2 regions of the Streptomyces sp. NPDC004126 genome follow, and region 2 is predicted to be linked to the other one. Evidence: riboswitches for the same ligand, from Rfam matches in the RefSeq annotation. Region 2 holds a riboswitch; the other holds the start of a gene.
The links. Region 2 has a riboswitch for cobalamin ahead of ACQKM2_RS06875 (hypothetical protein). Riboswitches for the same ligand answer to the same signal wherever they lie in the genome.

Region 1 (9,865 bases), on a different contig from region 2:
GGACAGCGACGGCGACAAGCTGATGAGCTTCGACGAGTTCTGGGCGTCCCTGAACAAGTAAGCGCGGCGCGTCCGCCTCCGCCCCGTACGCCGGGGCGGGGGCGCGTCAGGCCCCGCCCTCCTGCGCCGCCGCCGGCCCCTCCGCCCCGGACAGCGCCTCCACCTCGGACAGGGCCTCCTCCAGCCAGCTCAGCCAGAAGCCCTCCAGGGCGATGCCCCCGCGCAGCACGAGCCGGCGCAGCCGGTCCGCGTCCGCGTCCCGCCCCGCCGGGAAGTCCTTCGCCTCGATGGCCTCGTACACGGCCAACTGCGCCCGGTGCAGCTCCAGATGGCGCCGCAGCTCCGGCCCCAGGCCCTGCGGCCCGACCACCGCCGCCGCGCGGATCCGCAGCAGCAGCGCGTCCCGCACCGGCTTCGGGTCCTGGCTCTCGTCCACCCACCGCGCCAGCTCCGCGCGGCCGTCGGGCAGCACCTCGTACTCCTTCTTCTGCCCGCGCACCGGCACCTCGCTGGGCAGCGCCCGGATCAGCCCCGCCTCCTCCAGCCGCCCCAGCTCGCGGTAGATCTGCTGGTGCGTCGAGGACCAGAAGTAGCCGATCGACTTGTCGAACCGCCGGGTCAGCTCCAGCCCCGACGAGGGCTTCTCCATCAGGGCGGTGAGGATGGCGTGCGGCAGCGACATGCGGCCATCCTAGGAGCCCAGTGCCGCGAGCTCCTCCGGGGTCCGCGGCCCCGGCGCCCCGTCCGCCAGCACCCCGCGCGCCCGCAGGAACGCGCCGACCACCGGCGCCCAGGCCGACCGCAGCCCCGCCGACGCGAGCAGCTCCGGGTCCGCGAGCAGCTCGGCGGCCGGACCCGTGCGGATCCCCGACGGGGTCAGCACGGCCGCGTCGTCGGCCCAGCGCACCGCGAGGTCCACGTCGTGGGTGGCCATGACCACCGTGGTGCCGGCCGCGCGCAGCCCCGCGAGGACGTCCAGGAGGCGCTCCTGCCCGTCCGGGTCGAGCCCGGCGGTGGGCTCGTCCAGGATCAGCACCCGCGGGGCCATCGCCACCGCGCCCGCGATCGCCGCGCGCTTGCGCTGCCCGTACGACAGCAGGTGCGTCGGCCGGTCCCGCAGCGCGGTGATGTCCAGCGCGGCCAGCGCGGCGTCCACCCGCTCGCGGACCTCCGCCGCCGGCAGCCCCAGGTTCATCGGCCCGAAGGACACGTCCTGCTCCACGGAGGCCGCGAAGAGCTGGTCGTCCGGGTCCTGCACCACCAGCTGCACCGAGGTGCGCAGCCGGACCAGGCCCTTGCGGTCGTACGCCACCTCGGCGCCGCCGAGCCGCAGCGTCCCCGGGCCGGGCCGCAGGCCCCCGCTCAGCAGCCGCATCAGCGTGGTCTTGCCGCTGCCGTTGCGGCCGAGCAGCACCAGCGCGCGGCCCTCGGCGATGCCGAAGTCCACCCCCGACAGCACGGCCGGGCCGTCCTCGTACGCGTACCCCGCGCCGACCAGCTCCACCAACGGGGTCACAGCCACAGCTCCTTCAGTACGAGGGTCCCCGCGACCACGGCGGTCAGCAGGGCGGCGGACCCCGTCAGGAACCGCCAGGACAGCGCCGCGTCGGGCACCAGCACCCGCAGCGCGCCGTCGTAACCGCGCCCCGCCAGCCCCTCCTGGAGCCGGGCCGCGCGGTCGAAGGCCCGGACGAACGAGGTCGCCGCGAGCCCGGCCAGCGAACGCCACACCGCCGCCCGGCCCGCCTGCCCGAGCCGGGCCGCCTGGGCCCGCCGGACCTGGGCCATCGAGTCCAGCAGCAGGAAGCCGATCCGGTACATCACCAGGGCCACGTCCACCACCGGCGCCGGCACCCCGGCCCGCACCAGCCGCGGCAGCACGTCCGAGACCGGTGTCGTGAAGGCGAACAGCAGCACCCCGAGCGAGGCCGCCGAGGTGCGCAGCAGCAGCTCCGCCGCGTGCCGGGGCCCGTCCGGGGCCAGGGCGAGGAACCCGTCCGGGCCGCCCACCGACACCAGCAGCGGCAGCGCACCGGTCACGCAGAAGCCCAGCGGGACCCGGAAGGCCCGCCACAGCTGCCGCCCGGCCACGCCGGCCGGCCCGAGCAGCACGGCCAGGGTCGCGGCGGCCACCAGCGGCCCGCCCGGCCAGGGCGGCAGGCACACCGCGGTGACGGTGAGCCCGAGCCCCAGCAGGGCCTTCTCCAGGGGGTGGCGGCCCCGCCAGCGGCTGGAGTGCGCCGCCACGTCGATCGGCAGCACCGCCTACGACTCCGGGGTCGGGCGGGTCCGCCCGTCCTCGGCGTCCTGCGGGGCCCCGGATGCCGCGGCCTCGGCGAGGGCCTGCGCCGCGCCCTGGCGGCGGCCCTTGCGGACGCCGAAGTAGTAGGCGAGCACGCCCGCCCCGAGCGCCGCCTGGAGGGCGAACAGCGCCGACTCGACCTCGCCCGACGGGGGCTCGTACAGCGGGGCGAACCAGGGCTCGTAGTCCGGCTTCAGCTCGGTGATGGCCGCCTCGGCCTGCGCGTCGGCGCCGGCGAACGGCTCCTCCTTGCCGTCGCCGAGGCCCAGCGCGAGCGGGATTACGGCCAGCGCCGCCACCAGGAGCAGCAGCAGGGTGTTGATCTTCGCGTTCCTGCTCATCAGAGGGCCGCCTCCGGCTTCGCCTGCCTGCCGCCGGTCAGCTTCGCGACCCCGAGCCGGACCAGGTCCGACTTGCTGGACTGCATCAGCAGCCGCATCACGAGCACGGTCAGCAGCCCCTCGCTGACGGCGAGCGGGATCTGGGTGAGGGCGAAGATGCCCGCGAACTTCTCCAGGGAGCCCAGGAAGCCGCTCGCCGGGTCGGGGAAGGCCAGCGCCAGCTGGACGGAGGTGACGCAGTAGGTGACCAGGTCGGCGAAGAACGCGCCGAAGAAGACGGTCACCATCAGCGGCGCGCCGGACTTCCGCAGCAGTCGGTAGACCCCGTAGCCGGCCCAGGGCCCGGCGATGGCCATCGAGAAGACGTTGGCGCCCAGCGTGGTCAGTCCGCCGTGGGCCAGCAGCAGCGCCTGGAAGAGGAGGGTGATCGTGCCGAGCACCGCCATGATCGGCGGCCGGAAGAGGATGGCCCCGAGCCCCGTGCCCGTCGGGTGCGAACAACTGCCCGTCACCGAAGGGATCTTCAGGGCGGACAGGACGAACGTGAACGCGCCGGACGCCCCGAGCAGCAGCGTGCTCTCCGGGTTCGCCTTCACCTCGCGGGTCAGCGCGCGGACCCCGTGGACGACGAAGGGGGCGGACGCGGCGCCCCAGGCGGCCGCGTGCAAGGGGGGCAGGAACCCCTCGGCTATATGCATGGGTTGGGAGACCTCTCCAGCACCTCGTGGATGGACGACGCGCCCCGGCCGGTCTCCTGGCTCACGGGTACTGATGCCCTGGCTCCGCCTTCCCGGGACCGTGCGGTCTCCCGCGCGGGCCCAGTGGCTTCCCGCGGTGGAGAGTGGAGCCGGACTTCCCGATCACAGTGGCGAGGGCCGCACCGGTTTCCCACCGGTTTCCCGAACACCAAGGCCAGACGACCCTAGTCGCCCGCACGGACCGTCACAAGCCGGACCGATCCGGCCACCCGGCCGCCCCCCGGCGCACCCGTACGGGCCAGGCCCGCTGGCCGGGCCGCCGGGCGCCCGGCACGGTGGAGGGCATGGCCGCCGACGACAGCCCCCGGTACGAGGACCTCTCCGCCGTCTACGTGAACTGCACCCTCAAACGCTCTCCCGAGACCAGCAACACCGAGGGCCTGATCGCGCGGAGCCGGGCCGTCATGGAATCGGCCGGCGCGCGCACCTCGCTGATCCGCGCGGTCGACCACGACATCGCCACCGGCGTCTGGCCGGACATGACCGACCACGGCTGGGAGAGCGACCAGTGGCCGGTCCTGTACAGCCAGATCATGGACGCCGACATCCTGGTGCTGTGCGGCCCCATCTGGCTCGGCGACAACAGCTCCGTCATGAAGCAGGTCATCGAGCGGCTCTACGCCTGCTCCTCCCTGCTGAACGAGCAGGGGCAGTACGCCTACTACGGGCGCGTCGGCGGAGCGCTGATCACGGGGAACGAGGACGGCGTCAAGCACTGCGCCATGAACGTCCTCTACAGCCTCCAGCACCTCGGCTACGCGATCCCGCCCCAGGCCGACGCGGGCTGGATCGGCGAGGCCGGCCCCGGCCCCTCCTACCTGGACCCGGGCTCGGGCGGCCCGGAGAACGACTTCACCAACCGGAACACCACGTTCATGTCGTGGAACCTGATGCACCTGGCGGCGCTCCTCAAGCGCGCCGGAGGCGTGCCGGCCCACGGCAACCAGCGTTCCCTGTGGGACGCCGGCTGCCGTTTCGACTTCCCCAACCCCGAACACCGCTAGCCGGGCGGCTCCGGGGCCGTCAGCGGGTCAGCAGGTGTTGGGGTGCGGGAAGTCCAGTACGAGCCGCTCGGGCGAGTGCAGGACGGAGGTGTTCCAGGTCGGCTTGGTGTCGAAGGCGGCGCCGAAGGTCACGTACCCCTCGTAGTCGCCGGTCATGGCCATGCCCTTGAGCTTGCTGAGGTAGATCTTCTGGAGCCTGGGCCCCTGGTAGACGTTCTGCCCGGCGTCGTTGTGCCCTGCGGCCGGGTGCAGGCGGATCTCCAGGAAGTACTTCCCGGCCAGCGGCACGGGCTGTCCCGAGCCGTCGTAGACGAGCTCCGACACGGGAGTGACGGTGACCGGGGGCACGTAGCCCTGGAGGTCGATGACGAACCGGTCGTACGTGCAGTGCCCGCCCCAGCGGGCATTGACGACGAGCGGCGTCTGGGTGCGGGTGGTCGTGGTGGCTGCGGAGGCCGGCGACGCGGAGAGCGCGATCCCGGCGGTGAGCAGGGCACCCGTGGCGAGGGCCACGATCCGGCGGCGGTGCGGGTGACGCATGATGTCTCCCCGGTTCCGTGAGACGGGGACTTGCCTGTCATCTCATAAGACAGCGCCGGGCCGCGACCGGTTCCACGGGAGGTGCCCGCCGCGTCAGAAGGTCAGCAGCGCGCTCAGCTGGGCGTCCAGGTCGTAGTGGCGGTGTTCCTGCCCGCGCGGCACCAGCTCGGTCATCCGCCGGCACAGCTCGCGCACGTCCTTGGCGCGGGCGGAGACCACGCAGCTCTGCTCGCCGTTGCTGAAGCCGAGCAGGACGCGCGGCTCCGAGCCGCTCCACCGCGGCCACACCTGTATGTCGCCCTCGCCGGTGGCGGTGTTCTGCCCGTCGAGCAGCAGCTCCCGCGAGAACACCCAGCGGGCGAGGTGCGTGCCGGCGCCCCGGAAGTCCACGGCCACCTCGTACGGGCGGTCCGTGCGGTAGACGAACCGGCCGGTCAGTGGCACGGACAGGGGGGCGGCTTCCAGCCGCAGCGGCAGGAGTCTCTGTTCGGTGATGGTGGCCATCGGCGGCTGCCTCTCGTCGCGCGTGGGTGCTTCCCGCGCCCCTCCCGGCACGCTATCCCCGGCACGGGGGAGCGGCGCGGGGCCGAAGGTCCCGAGCCGCCGGGCCGCAGGGCCTCTTTTCGGCCACCGCGAGCGGAGCGCGGGCACGCGAAGGGCCCGCCCTCCGGGGGGAGGGCGGGCCCGGTGGCACGCTGCGGCGGGGCCGCGCGGCCGGCCGCTACGGGACCGGGTTGTAGATCAGCGAGTCGTGGTTGTTGGACTGGCCGATCGCGGTGAAGCCGGAGCCGTTGGCCTGGGCGCCGTTGTTCTGGTTCGACGCCCCGAAGCCCGACGCGACCTGCTGCGCGGTGGAGGAGTTGCCGAGGTTGCTGCCGCCCACTCCGCTGCCCAGGATCCCGGCGAGGGCGGCGTTCGAGGCGGTGCCGGCGGCGCCGGCCCCGTTGTCCGCCTGGGCCGTGCCCGTGAAGAGCGCGGCGGCGAGGGGGAGCGATGCGAGCGCCGCCATCACGCGGATGCTGCGGATGCCTGCCATGGTGAAGCCTCCAGTACGCAAAAAAGCAAGGGGGGTGGCGGTTGGCCTACCGCCCGGGGGTGTCGCGACGTCGCGTGACCAGACTGGCCTACGTGATCATCGAGAAACCAGCCCGGACCGGCTTCTTCCCTCGCAAGCGTGATCAACTCGGTCCAAACCTCGAACCGGAGATCATTTGCGCACTTCGGATCAGCACTCGATGACGTTGACCGCGAGGCCGCCGCGCGCCGTCTCCTTGTACTTGATCTTCATGTCGGCGCCGGTCTCCTTCATGGTCTTGATGACCTTGTCGAGGGAGACCTTGTGGCTGCCGTCCCCGCGCATCGCCATCTTCGCGGCGGTGACGGCCTTGACGGCCGCCATGCCGTTGCGCTCGATGCAGGGGATCTGGACGAGCCCGCCGACCGGGTCGCAGGTCAGGCCGAGGTTGTGCTCCATGCCGATCTCGGCGGCGTTCTCCACCTGCTCCGGGGTGCCGCCCAGCACCTCCGCGAGGGCGCCGGCCGCCATCGAGCAGGCCGAGCCCACCTCGCCCTGGCAGCCGACCTCGGCGCCGGAGATCGAGGCGTTCTCCTTGAAGAGCATGCCGATCGCGCCCGCGGCCAGCAGGAAGCGGACCACGCCGTCCTCGTCCGCGCCGGGCACGAAGTTCACGTAGTAGTGCAGGACCGCCGGCAGGACGCCCGCCGCGCCGTTCGTGGGCGCGGTGACGACGCGGCCGCCCGCGGCGTTCTCCTCGTTGACGGCCATCGCGTAGATCGTCGTCCACTCGCTGCGGTGCATCATCGGGTCGCCCTCGGTGCGCAGCTGGCGCGCCGTGGACGCGGCGCGGCGCTTGACGCGCAGGCCGCCCGGGAGGATGCCCTCGCGGGACATGCCGCGCGAGACGCAGGACTGCATGACGCGCCAGATCTCCAGGAGGCCCTCGCGGATCTCCTCCTCGGTGCGCCAGGCCTTCTCGTTCTCCAGCATCAGGGAGGAGATCGACAGGCCCGTCTCGTTGGCCAGGCGCAGCATCTCGTCACCGGAGCGGAAGGGGTACTTCAGCACGGTGTCGTCGAGCTTGATCCGGTCCTCGCCGACCGCGTCCTCGTCCACGACGAAGCCGCCGCCGACCGAGTAGTACGTCTTCTCCAGCAGCGGCGCGCCCGAGGCGTCGTACGCGAAGAGGGTCATGCCGTTCGCGTGGTAGGGCAGCGAGCGGCGGCGGTGCAGGATCAGCTGGGACGGCTCGTCGAAGTCGATCTCGTGGGCACCGCCTATTTCCGCACCCAGCAGCCGCAGCTTGCCGCTCTTGCGGATGCGCTCCACCTCGTCGTCGGCGGTCTCGACGTTCACCGTGCGGGGGGAGTGGCCCTCCAGGCCCAGCAGGACCGCCTTGGGCGTGCCGTGGCCGTGGCCGGTCGCGCCGAGGGAGCCGAAGAGCTCCGCCCGCACGGCGGCGGTCTGGGCGAGGACGCCGTCCTTCTTCAGCCGCGTCACGAACATGCGCGCCGCACGCATCGGGCCGACCGTGTGGGAGGAGGACGGGCCGATGCCGATGGAGAAGAGGTCGAAGACGGAGATGGCCACTGGCGGACTCCCTTGTCTGCTCGTGGGGTGGAGAGGGGGCAGGGGTGTGGTGATCAAGACGGGGGGATCTGCGGATTTTGTCCGGCAGACGAGCGTAACGCGTGGAGATGAACGGTTCGCCTCACGGACGGGGCCGTCAGACGTGAGCCGGATCGCGTTCCGGTGCCGGATTCCGGCCACGAAAAGGGCCCGGCCTTGTGGAGAACAAGGCCGGGCCCCCGAAACCGTGCCTAGAGCGACGGGTACAGCGGGAACTTCGCGGCCAGGGCCGAGACGCGCGCCTTGAGGTCGGCGGCGTCGTAGCTCGGCTTCAGCGCCTGCGCGATGATCTCGGCGACCTCGGTGAAGGCCTCGGCGTCGAAACCGCGGGTCGCGAGGGCCGGCGTGCCGATCCGCAGGCCCGAGGTGACCATCGGCGGCCGCGGGTCGTTCGGGATGGCGTTGCGGTTGACCGTGATGCCGACCTCGTGGAGGCGGTCCTCGGCCTGCTGGCCGTCCAGCTCCGAGTTGCGCAGGTCGACCAGGACCAGGTGCACGTCGGTGCCGCCGGTGAGGACGTCCACGCCCACGGCCTTGACGTCGTCCTGGACCAGGCGGGCGGCGAGGATCTTCGCGCCCTCCAGGGTCCGCTCCTGGCGCTCCTTGAACTCCGGCGAGGCCGCGACCTTGAAGGAGACGGCCTTGGCCGCGATCACGTGCTCCAGGGGACCGCCCTGCTGGCCCGGGAAGACCGCGGAGTTGATCTTCTTGGCCAGCTCCTGAGTCGACAGGATGACGCCGCCGCGCGGACCGCCGAGGGTCTTGTGCGTGGTGGTCGTGACGACGTGGGCGTGCGGCACCGGGTTCGGGTGCAGACCCGCGGCGACCAGGCCGGCGAAGTGCGCCATGTCGACCATCAGGTACGCGCCGACCTCGTCCGCGATCCGGCGGAACGCGGCGAAGTCCAGCTGGCGCGGGTACGCGGACCAGCCGGCGACGATCAGCTGCGGCTTGGACTCCTTGGCGAGGCGCTCGACCTCGGCCATGTCGACCTGGCCGTCCTCGCCGACGTGGTACGGGACCACGTTGTAGAGCTTGCCGGAGAAGTTGATCTTCATGCCGTGGGTCAGGTGACCGCCGTGGGCCAGGTTCAGGCCCATGATCGTGTCGCCCGGCTTCAGCAGCGCGAACATCGCGGCGGCGTTGGCCTGCGCACCCGAGTGCGGCTGGACGTTCGCGGCCTCGGCGCCGAACAGCGCCTTGATGCGGTCGATCGCGATCTGCTCGACCACGTCGACGTGCTCGCAGCCGCCGTAGTAGCGGCGGCCCGGGTAACCCTCGGCGTACTTGTTGGTCAGGACCGAGCCCTGGGCCTCCATGACGGCGACCGGAGCGAAGTTCTCCGACGCGATCATTTCCAGGGTCGACTGCTGGCGCACGAGCTCCGCGTCGACGGCGGCGGCGACGTCGGGGTCGAGCTCGTGGAGGGGGGTGTTCAGAACGGACATTCAGGGCCCCTGGGGTGTCAGTTGTCGGAGTGGGTGAGCGCGGCGTACTCGTCGGCGGAGAGCGCGTCCTTCGGCTCCTCCGACAGGCGCACCTTGAACAGCCAGCCACCCTCGAACGGGGCGGAGTTCACCAGCGACGGGTCGTCCACGACGTCCTGGTTGAACTCGGTGATCTCACCGGAGACGGGGGAGTACAGGTCGCTGACCGACTTGGTCGACTCCAGCTCGCCACAGGTCTCGCCCTCGGTGACGGTCTCGCCGACCTCGGGGAGCTGGGCGTAGACGACGTCACCGAGCGCGTTGGCCGCGAACTCCGTGATGCCGACCGTCGCGACGCCGTCCTCGACGGCCGACAGCCACTCGTGCTCCTTGGTGTAACGCAGCTGCTGGGGGTTGCTCATGACCTGATTCTCCTGGATGCGGGGAGGTGGATACGAACGGTGGTCTTGCGTGCTGAGACGGGGGGACCCGGTACGAGGGTTACTTCTGCCGCTTGTAGAAGGGCAGGGCCACGACCTCGTACGGCTCATGCGTACCGCGAATGTCGACGCCGACGCCGGAGGTGCCGGGCGCGGCGTGCTCCGCGTCGACGTACGCCATCGCGATCGGCTTGCCCAGCGTCGGGGAGGGGGCGCCGGAGGTCACCTCGCCGATGACCTCGCCGCCCGCGACCACGGGGAAGCCGGCGCGCGGGACGCGGCGGCCCGCCGCGACCAGGCCGACCAGCTTGCGCGGCGGCTTGGTGGCGGCGACCTCGGCGGCGGCCTCCAGGGCGGCACGGCCGACGAAGTCGCCCTCCTTCTCGAACTTCACGACCCGGCCCAG
Region 2 (9,865 bases):
CAAGCGATTCATGGAGACGGTGACGGTCATGGCAGACACGAACACGACGGCGGCCGCCGAGCAGCTCAAGCAGAAGTGGGCCACGGACCCGCGGTGGGCGGGCATCGAGCGGACCTACTCCGCCGAGGACGTGGTGCGGCTCTCGGGCAGCGTCCGCGAGGAGCACACCCTGGCCCGGCGCGGCGCCGAGCGGCTGTGGCGACAGCTCCACGAGCAGGACTACATCCACGCCCTCGGCGCCCTCACCGGCGGTCAGGCGGTCCAGCAGGTGCGGGCCGGCCTCCAGGCGATCTACCTCTCCGGCTGGCAGGTGGCCGCCGACGCCAACCAGGCCGGACACACCTACCCCGACCAGAGCCTCTACCCGGTCAACTCGGTCCCGCAGGTGGTCCGTCGGATCAACAACGCGCTGCTGCGCGCCGACCAGATCGCCACCGCCGAGGGCGGCACCGACACGACGGACTGGCTCGCGCCGATCGTCGCGGACGCGGAGGCCGGCTTCGGCGGCCCGCTGAACGCCTTCGAGCTCACCAAGGCGATGATCGCGGCGGGCGCCGCCGGCATCCACTACGAGGACCAGCTGGCCTCCGAGAAGAAGTGCGGCCACCTCGGCGGCAAGGTCCTCGTCCCGACCTCCCAGCACGTCCGCACCCTCAACGCGGCCCGCCTGGCCGCCGACATCGCCGACACCCCGACCCTGATCATCGCCCGTACGGACGCCCTCGCCGCGACCCTGCTGACCAGCGACGTGGACGAGCGCGACGCGGAGTTCTGCACGGGCGAGCGCACCGCCGAGGGCTTCTACCACGTTCGCAACGGCATGGCCCCGGTCATCGCCCGCGGCCTCGCCTACGCCCCGTACGCCGATCTCATCTGGGTCGAGACCGGCACCCCGGACCTGGAGCAGGCGCGGCAGTTCGCCGAGGCGATCCACGCGCAGTTCCCGGACCAGATGCTGGCGTACAACTGCTCGCCCTCCTTCAACTGGAAGGCCGCGCTGGACGACGACCAGATCGCCAAGTTCCAGCGGGAGCTGGGCGCGATGGGCTACCGCTTCCAGTTCATCACCCTCGCCGGCTTCCACTCCCTCAACCACGGCATGTTCGACCTCGCCCGCGGCTACGCCGAACACGGCATGACCGCCTACGTCGACCTCCAGGAACGCGAGTTCGCCGCCCAGCAGCACGGCTTCACCGCCGTCAAGCACCAGCGCGAGGTCGGCACCGGCTACTTCGACCTCGTCTCCACCGCCGTCAACCCGGCCTCCTCCACCACCGCTCTCGCCGGCTCCACCGAGGAAGAGCAGTTCCACTAGGAACCGTCTTCCCTCCCATCCGGCCACGCCCAGCCGGCGGCCGTCGTCGCCCGAAGGCGCCCGAGGCATCTCCCTCGGGCGCCGGCCGCCCACCCCCGAGGAGCAGAACCGCATGTCATCCACGTCCCTGACCGCCGGTGTCCGAGTCCTCGGCACACCGGGTGAGCGCCACGACGAGATCCTCACCCCGGCGGCGCTCGGCTTCATCGCCCGCCTCGACGCGGCCTTCGCGGGGCGTCGTCTGGAGATCCTCAAGGAGCGCCGCCGCCGGACCGGCAACCTCGCCTCGGGGACGCCCCTGGACTTCTCCCGCGCCACCTCAGCGGTCCGCGCCGACCTCGACTGGCGGGTCGCGCCACCCGCGCCCGGACTGACCGACCGCCGGGTGGAGATCACCGGGCCGCCGGACCGCCGGATGGCCGTCAACGCGCTCAACTCCGGGGCCAAGGTCTGGATGGCCGACTTCGAGGACGCCACCGCCCCCACGTGGAGCAACGTCATCGGGGGTCAGCTGACCCTCCTCGACGCCATCGACCGGCGCATCGACTTCACCACGCCCGAGGGCAAGGAGTACCGCCTCGGTACGGACCTCGCCACGATCATGGTCCGCCCGCGCGGCTGGCACCTCCTCGAAGAACACCTGGAGATCGACGGCCGGCCCGTCCCCGCCTCCCTGGTCGACTTCGGCCTCTACTTCTTCCACTGTGCGCAGCGGCAGATCGATGCCGGCCACGGCCCGTACTTCTACCTCCCCAAGCTGGAGAACCGGTACGAGGCCCGCCTGTGGAACGACATCTTCGTGCTGGCCCAGGACCTCCTGGGAATCCCCCGTGGCACGGTCCGCGCCACCGTCCTGATCGAGACGATCACTGCCGCGTTCGAGATGGAGGAAATCCTCTACGAACTGCGCGAGCACAGCGCCGGGTTGAACGCAGGCCGCTGGGACTACCTGTTCAGCCTCATCAAGACCTTCGGCCACCGTACCGACTTCCAGCTCCCGGACCGGGCTGCCGTCACCATGACCGCTCCGTTCATGCGCGCCTACACCGAACTCCTCGTCCGCACCTGCCACAAGCGCGGCGCCCACGCCATCGGCGGTATGGCCGCCCATGTCCCCAGCAAGGACCCGGCCGCGAACGAAGCGGCACTCGCGAAGGTCCGCCTCGACAAGGAGCGCGAGGCCGAGGACGGCTTCGACGGCTCCTGGGTCGCCCACCCCGGGCTCGTCCCGGTCTGCCGCGAGGTCTTCGACGGCGTTCTCGGGAACCGGCCGCACCAGCTGGAGCGCACACGCCAGGACGTCGAGACCACGGCTGCCGACTTGCTCTCGGTACGCCGGATCGCCGCACCCCCCACCCTCGACGGCGTCCGCTCGAACGTCGCCGTGGCCCTGCGCTACTTCGACGCATGGCTGCGCGGCCACGGCGCCGTCGCCCTGTACGGTCTCATGGAGGACGCGGCCACCGCCGAGATCGCCCGCGTCCAGATCTGGCAGTGGCTCCGCCACGACCGGGTGGAACGCGCCGCCGTCGTCGACCTCCTCGACGCCGAATGCGCCGCCCTGGAGGCGGAGGATCCGCAGGCCCTGGTCGTCGAGGCACGCGAGGTCTTCGTGGACGGCGCTCTCTCGGGGCGGCTCCCGGCCTTCTTCACCCCGGATGCGTATTCCCGCCACCTCGTTCGTCGCGCTCCTGCGCAGGTGACAGCGTGAACGCCCCGATTCAGCCTCACGACACGCACGGCATCCAGCGGGTCGGAGTCGTCGGCGGAGGCCAGATGGGCGCCGGCATCGCCGAGGTCTGCGCCCGGGCCGGACTCGACACCGTCGTCGCCGAGGCCGACGCGGCCGCCGCCCTGGCAGCCCGCGAGCGGATCGCCGTTTCCCTCGAACGCGCCGTCCAGCGCGGGAAACTCGACCGGATATCGGCAGAGGACGCCCTCGCTCGGCTCCTGTTCACGGGTGATCTGGAGGACCTCGCCGACCGCCAGCTGGTCATCGAGGCGGTCACCGAGAACGCCGACGCCAAGACCGAGATCTTCACCGCCCTGGACAAGATCGTGGAGGACCCGGAGGCGATCCTCGCCACCAACACCTCCGCCATCCCCGTCATGCGGCTCGGCATGGCCACCCGCCGCGCCGACCACGTACTCGGCCTGCACTTCTTCAACCCCGTACCCGTCCTCCCGCTGGTCGAGATCGTGTCCTCCCTGCACACCGCGGCACATGTGGCCGACACCGTCGAGACCTTCGTCCGCGACACCCTCGGCAAGACCGCCGTCCGCTCCCAGGACCGGGCCGGCTTCGTCGTCAACGCCCTGCTGATTCCCTACCTCCTCTCGGCCGTCCGCATGGCCGAGTCCGGGTTCGCGACCGCGAGGGACGTGGACGCGGGCATGGAGCTGGGCTGCGCCCATCCCATGGGCCCGCTCAGGCTCGCCGACCTCATCGGCCTGGACACGGTCGCCGCGATCGCCGAATCGCTCTACGACGAGTTCAAGGAACCCTTGTACGCCCCGCCCCCGCTGCTCCAGCGGATGGTTCAGGCGGGGCTGCTCGGCCGCAAGACCGGCCGCGGGTTCCACACGTACGACCGGGACTGAGAAGTCCCGGTTCGCCGCCCGGGTTCTGAGGGTGCCCGGCAGCTGAGGAGCGACGGGGCGTGGCGAGTGGTGTCGTCACGCCCCGTCCCGCTGCCCTTCTTCAAGGGTTTCCTTCCGGCCCCCGCCCGGCACGCCGTACGATGCGTTCTGCTCCGGCCCACGCGGCGGGGGCTCACAACCGAATGCACGCACAACTGGGGGAAGCCGGTGGGATTCCGGCGCTGACCTGCAACCGTGAACGGGGCTGACCGCACCGTGAGTCGGAGTACCCGGGGTGCGATGCGTACTGCTTCTCACTGTCATGGTCTGCAGCGCGAAGCCCCCAGCCCCGGCCGGCACCTCTTGCCCGCTTCCCCCAGGGAGGCGGGCAAGGGTCGGCGCGTGGGTCGGAGGGATCGCGGGCTCGGACCGTCGTCCCTCTCAGGAAGAAGGCACTCCATGCGCCGAATACCCGCCCGCCGCTCCGTGATCACCACCGTCGCGCTCGGCCTCGCGCTCGCCACCGCTCCGGCCGTGGCCGAGGCTGCCCCCAAGCCGAACACGAACGCGGCCGTCAAGGTCGACCTCACCGTCCAGGGCCCCAACGGACTGCTGTTCAAGGGCAAGATCAAGACCAAGGGGCACGACGTCTCCACGGCGACCGGAGGCACCCACAAGTGCGACGGCACCAACGGCGGTGCCAACCCGTCCAAGGTTCCCACTCCGACCGCGGCGCTCGACGATGCTGCCCGCCTGAACTACTTCGGCTGGGACGGTACTTGGTACGCGTCCTTCGACGACTACTCCGTCGACACCATCAAGAACGTCAGCGGAGGCGGCTCCGCCTACTGGAGCATCTCCGTCAACGGCACTCCCACCCCCGTCGGTGGCTGCCAGTTCAAGCTCAACGCGGGCGACCAGGTCGCCTTCACCTGGACGTCGTTCTAGTCCACCCCGACGGAAGCGCGGTGGGCATCCACGCTGTATGCGCTCCCCCGGACCTCCTAACGGCTGCGCTGACGGCCGCCAGAAGCACGGGAGGGTGCTTCCGCCTGCCTTCCGATCACTCGGTGGGCCTGCTCTACTGCGGCTTCCAAGCCGCTGAGCAGGCCCTTGGCCGTCTGGGGAACGGTCGTGGGAGCGTCCGTCGGAACCTTGCAACCCCCACCGCCACCGGATGGTCAGGCGCCCCACCGCAGTGCGATGGTGTCGCCCACGTTGATGACCTTCTCGCGGAGCGCCCCGGCGAAGGAGGAGCCGTCGACGCTGACCTTCCAGGTGTTCGAGCCGCTGTTGGCCTTGCCGTTGACACTGGTGATGGTTCCCGTGCCGGAGGACGGGGTCACGGCCGTGACGCAGCCCGAGGGCGTGGCCGCGCTGGTCGCGGCGGCCAGGACGTCGCCGAGGGTGGTGGTCGTACCCGTCGGCGTGAAGGCCACCGAGCAGACCTTCAGGTTTCCGGCGCCGTCGTCGACCGTCAGTGCCAGCTTCGTCGCGGTCCCGGAGGTGAAGGTCGACTGGGCGACCCACTGCGGGGCGCCCGGGGTGACCGGGACCGGCGGGGCGGTGGTGAAACCGCCGCCCGCGACCGCGCGCAGCGCGTCGATCGAAGAGTAGGCCGAGGGGGTGGTGTCGGAGGGCTTGTACTTGAAGCCGCCGGCCGGGTTGTACTGGTTGGCGATCAGGAAGTCGATCGGGGTCTTGCCGCTGCCGGTGAGGAAGTCGCCGGTCTGCGGGTTGAATCCGCAGGCGTTCAGACCCGCGACGCCCCAGCCGTTGGAGCTGGTGTTGACCCCGTACAGGGAGTTGAACGCACCGGTGCCCGGGACGAGGGTGCTCTTGAGGAAGTTCTTCGCCTGGACGACGTCGGTGTCGGTGTTCGGGACCCCGGAGACGCACAGCGCGGCCATGGCGGCGCCCGTCATGTCGACGTCGCTCGCGGAGTTCAGGACGGTGGGGTTGCCCTCGGCCTTGTTGAAGGTCCAGCCGCCGTCCACGTGCTGGTTGGCGCGGATGCGGGTGACCATGGAGTCGGTCAGCGCCTGCGGGACGCGCTGCGCGCCGCCCTGCGTCTTGGCGCCGCCCAGCGAAAGGGCCGCGAAGACCGTGCCGTTGAAGTTCCCCGACGGACCGAAGTAGCCCGCCTCGGCCGTCTGCCAGTAGGAGTAGACGTTCGCGATGAGGTTGCGGGAGGCCGAGACGCGGGCCGGGTCGATGCCCGCGGCGTAGGCGTTCAGCGTGCCGCGTTCGTAGTCGGTGACGACCGGGGAGGCCTGCGGCCAGCCCGCCGTCGACAGCAGGTTGCGGTAGACGGTCCGCGCGTTCTTCGTCGTGTCGCCGCCCGGGTAGACGTCGACGACGGCCGTGCCGGCGGCGGCGAAAGCGGTGAACGCCCACTCGTTCGACAGGCCGGCGCCGGCATACGAACCGTCCGCTGCCTGAAGGGACTTGAGATATGCCACACCATTGGTCCTGGACGTGGCGATCTGCGCGGGCGACGACGTGGCGAAGGCCGGCAGCGCGGTGAGAACGAGGGCGCCGAGCGCGGCGGGCACCGCGAGCGCAGAACGGCGGGAGGTACGGGGACGGGACATGGCCTGCTCCTGGAATGAGGGACGCCGACCTGACCGATGCTCCTGCGAGCGGGCAGCCCGGAGCACGGTGGCCGCCGTCCGAACGCGTGGTACGGCTGGTGAATTGCCTCGCCGCACGGGCATTCGGGCTCGTGAACGGCCCCCTGCCGTCCCACACCGCTGCGCGTCAGCCCCGGATTCACACCGGGTTCCCCCATGTGGCAGCCCAGGACGCTACCCGAGCGATCACAGGTCCGCCAGCGACGAATGCGGCGGGCGGTCGCGCGGACCGGGGCCGGTGACGCGTGAGACGCAGACCACCTTGACGCTGTCTTTATCAGCGTGGTCCACTCCGACTGATAAGCACTCAGTTCCAGGGGAAGCCGGTCGAAATCCGGCGCTGACCCGCAACCGTAGGCCCGGCACCGTCCGGGCGAGTCGGAATGCCTGGAGCCAGGTTTTTGCAGCGAGAAACGCCGTCGCGGACTACGGCGTGGTTCGAACGGCTTCCCCATGGCGTCATGCCTTCGGAAGACCTTTTGCCACGCACAGGTCCGCCCGGCCGACACGAGGGGCCGTGGTGGGGACCGCAGAGCGATCACAGCAACGCATGCGCAGCAAGGGACTGCTGTCGCTCATGTCGGCGGCGCTCCTGACCTTCGCCGCGAGCGTGGCTTTCGTGGGCGGGACGGCTCCCGCCTCGGCCGATCCGATCGAGCAGTGCACCGCCACCACGGGCGCCATCGTCGCGGTCGACTTCGGTCCCTTCGGCGGCAAGGTCGAGCGTGGCTGTGACACCACGCCCACCACCGGGTACGAGCTGCTGCACACCGGCGGCTTCACCACCGTGGGCACCGTCCACGACGGCGACGGGTTCATCTGCCGCATCGGCAAGGGCACCGGGACCCAATACCCCACGCCGGACAAGGAGGACTGCGTCCTCACCCCCCAGGCCACCGCCTACTGGTCGTACTGGATCGCCTCCCCCGGTGAGAAGAACTGGACCTACAGCCCCCTCGGCGCGATGGCGCGCACGCCGAAGCCCGGCGACGTGGACGCCTGGGTGTTCGGCGGCACGGACGTCGGCGGCACCTCCGGCAAGCCCTCGTTCTCCCCCGACGAGGTGCGGGCCGGAGGCGGGACCACCCCCGATCCGACCGTTCCCACGGCTCCGCCCACCGTGCCCGCAGGGAAGGTCGACGCGCCCGCCGCGATCCGCTGGATCACCGGAAAGCTGACGGACGGGGAACGCGTCGTCGACGACGGTGCCACCACCGCGAACCACTTCCTCACCACCGAGGCGGTCTTCGCCCTGGTGTCCGCCGACCCGAAGAGCCCGGCGGCGAAGAAGGCGGCCGACTTCCTGGCCGCTCCCGCTCAGACGGACGCGTACGCCTACCCGGCCGGCAAGGACGGCATCCCCGACGCCACCGCCGCCGCGCGCCTCGCACTGGTCGCCGAAGCCACCGGCAAGGACCCCCGCGCCTTCGGCGGACACGACCTGCTCGGGGATCTCGTGAAGTACGTCTGCCCCCGGAACGCCGGCGACGGCGCCCCGGTCGACGGCTGCCTCACCAAGGGCGACTTCCGCACCACCGGCCAGTCCGACGCCCAGGCCATGGCCGTCATCGCCCTGCTGAACGGCGGCGTCACCCCGCCCGCCGACGCCGTGAACCGGCTGACCGGCCTGCAGTGCGAGGACGGCGGATTCACCGGCATCCTCATCCGCACCGGCGGCAGGTGCGACAGCGACGCCAACTCCACCGGTCTGATCACCCTGGCCCTCAGGCGGGCCGGCGGCCACGACGCCGCTGTCCAGAAGGCCCGCGGCTACCTCAAGAAGTCCCAGCTGGCGACCGGTGCCTGGCCCTCCGCCTCCTACATGACAACCGGCAGTCCCGCCTCCACCGCCTGGGCCGCCCAGGCCCTTCGTGCACTCGGCGACGACGCCTTCGCCGACGCCGGCCTCTCCTGGCTCTCGCGCCACCAGTTCCCCGCGGGCGGCTTCGGCTTCGAAGAGGACGACACGGAATCGCGGCTCTTCGCCACGGCGCCCGTTGCCGTCGCCGCTGCCAAGAGCGACCTCGTCGCCCTCACCACCAAGAAGAGCGACCCCCCGACCACGCCCCCGGCCGGTGACGGCCCGGACCTGAAGAAGGCCGTGGCCTACCTCACCGCTCCCAAGCAGCTGATCCAGGGCCGCTACTACGAGAGCAGCCCCGGCTTCGCCGACTACGGAATGACCATCGACGGCGCCTACGCGCTGGCGGCCACGGGCGGCAACGACGCCACCCTGCGCGACATCGTCGACTTCCTCGACAAGGGCGGCAAAGACGGCAAGGGCCGCACCATCGACGCCTACACCCTGATCGGCACCAAGTACGCCGGCGGCGGCTCCATCGGCAAGACCGCCCTGCTCGCGGAGGCGGTCGGCCGCGACCCGCGCGCCTTCGGCGGCCACGACCTGATCGCGGCCCTCGCCCAGGGCACCTGCACCACGAAGACCGACACCCCCCGGCAGTGCGCGGCCAAGGGCAACTACACGTACGCCACCTCGGTCTTCTCCCAGTCCCTCGGTGTCATCGCCCAGCTCCGCGCCGGCGAGAAGACTGCGGCGTCCGAACCGATCGCCTACCTCAAGAGCCTGCAGGAGGCATCCGGCGCCTGGCCCAGCCTGATCGGTGAGAAGAGCGCTGCCGAGGTCGACTCCACGGCGATGGCCGCCATGGCCGTCGATCTGCTCCCCGACGCCGAATCCCAGGCCTCCGTCACCAAGGCGATCGCCTGGCTGGTGACGCAGCAGCTGGAGGACGGCGGTTTCCCCGGCGCCTCCGGGAACTCCGTCAACTCCGCCGCCCTCGCGATCCAGGGCATGTCCCTGGAGGGCGCGAAGTACGCGGACAACATCGCGAAGGCGCGCAAGTTCCTGGCCACCCAGCAGAACGCCGATGGCGGCTTCAACGTCGTCAAGGGCGGTCAGCCCGGTTCCGACGTCCGCGCCTCGACGCAGGCCGTCGGGGGTACCACCGGCATCTCCTTCGCCGTCCTCAAGCGCGACCTGACGGGTACCACCCCCAACCCCATTCCCACCCCCACGGGCGGAACCAACGGCGGGTCCGCAGGCACCTCCGCCGGCGGCGGCGGCACCCCCGTCATCGTGACCCCGGGCGAGAACGGCGGCGGCACGGCCGCAGGCACCGGCGGCTCCGGGTCCGGCGGTGGCCCGCTGGCCTCCACGGGCGCCCAGGTCGGCACGCTCGCCGCCGCGGCCCTGATCCTGGTCCTCGGCGGCTGGGGCGTCACCCGCGCCGCGAAGCGCCGCCGCGCGACCCCGAGGAGCGAGGGATGAGCCGCAGCCGGTTCATGCGGGCCCTGGCCCGGACGGCCGCCGCGCTGG

Region 1: linked by a shared signal. The riboswitch ahead of ACQKM2_RS23725 (energy-coupling factor ABC transporter permease) and the one ahead of ACQKM2_RS06875 (hypothetical protein) in region 2 are both predicted to bind cobalamin.

The regions. Positions count from the first base shown of each region.
Region 1 covers NZ_JBNNPF010000026.1:10,603-20,467, reverse strand. Annotated here, with positions in the region: gene ACQKM2_RS23750 (EF-hand domain-containing protein) at 1-61, shown strand, start outside; gene ACQKM2_RS23745 (PadR family transcriptional regulator) at 107-682, opposite strand; gene ACQKM2_RS23740 (energy-coupling factor ABC transporter ATP-binding protein) at 692-1,522, opposite strand; gene cbiQ (cobalt ECF transporter T component CbiQ) at 1,513-2,262, opposite strand; gene ACQKM2_RS23730 (energy-coupling factor ABC transporter substrate-binding protein) at 2,266-2,643, opposite strand; gene ACQKM2_RS23725 (energy-coupling factor ABC transporter permease) at 2,643-3,341, opposite strand; cobalamin riboswitch at 3,371-3,569, opposite strand; gene ACQKM2_RS23720 (flavodoxin family protein) at 3,686-4,405, shown strand; gene ACQKM2_RS23715 (AMIN-like domain-containing (lipo)protein) at 4,433-4,945, opposite strand; gene ACQKM2_RS23710 (SsgA family sporulation/cell division regulator) at 5,039-5,449, opposite strand; gene ACQKM2_RS23705 (hypothetical protein) at 5,667-5,981, opposite strand; gene ACQKM2_RS23700 (L-serine ammonia-lyase) at 6,171-7,553, opposite strand; gene glyA (serine hydroxymethyltransferase) at 7,784-9,040, opposite strand; gene gcvH (glycine cleavage system protein GcvH) at 9,058-9,441, opposite strand; gene gcvT (glycine cleavage system aminomethyltransferase GcvT) at 9,521-9,865, opposite strand, start outside.
Region 2 covers NZ_JBNNPF010000005.1:57,219-67,083, forward strand. Annotated here, with positions in the region: gene aceA (isocitrate lyase) at 29-1,315, shown strand; gene aceB (malate synthase A) at 1,428-3,026, shown strand; gene ACQKM2_RS06865 (3-hydroxybutyryl-CoA dehydrogenase) at 3,023-3,916, shown strand; gene ACQKM2_RS06870 (DUF4430 domain-containing protein) at 4,355-4,843, shown strand; gene ACQKM2_RS06875 (hypothetical protein) at 5,077-6,489, opposite strand; cobalamin riboswitch at 6,587-6,720, opposite strand; cobalamin riboswitch at 6,800-6,935, shown strand; gene ACQKM2_RS06880 (prenyltransferase/squalene oxidase repeat-containing protein) at 7,079-9,817, shown strand; gene ACQKM2_RS06885 (hypothetical protein) at 9,814-9,865, shown strand, end outside.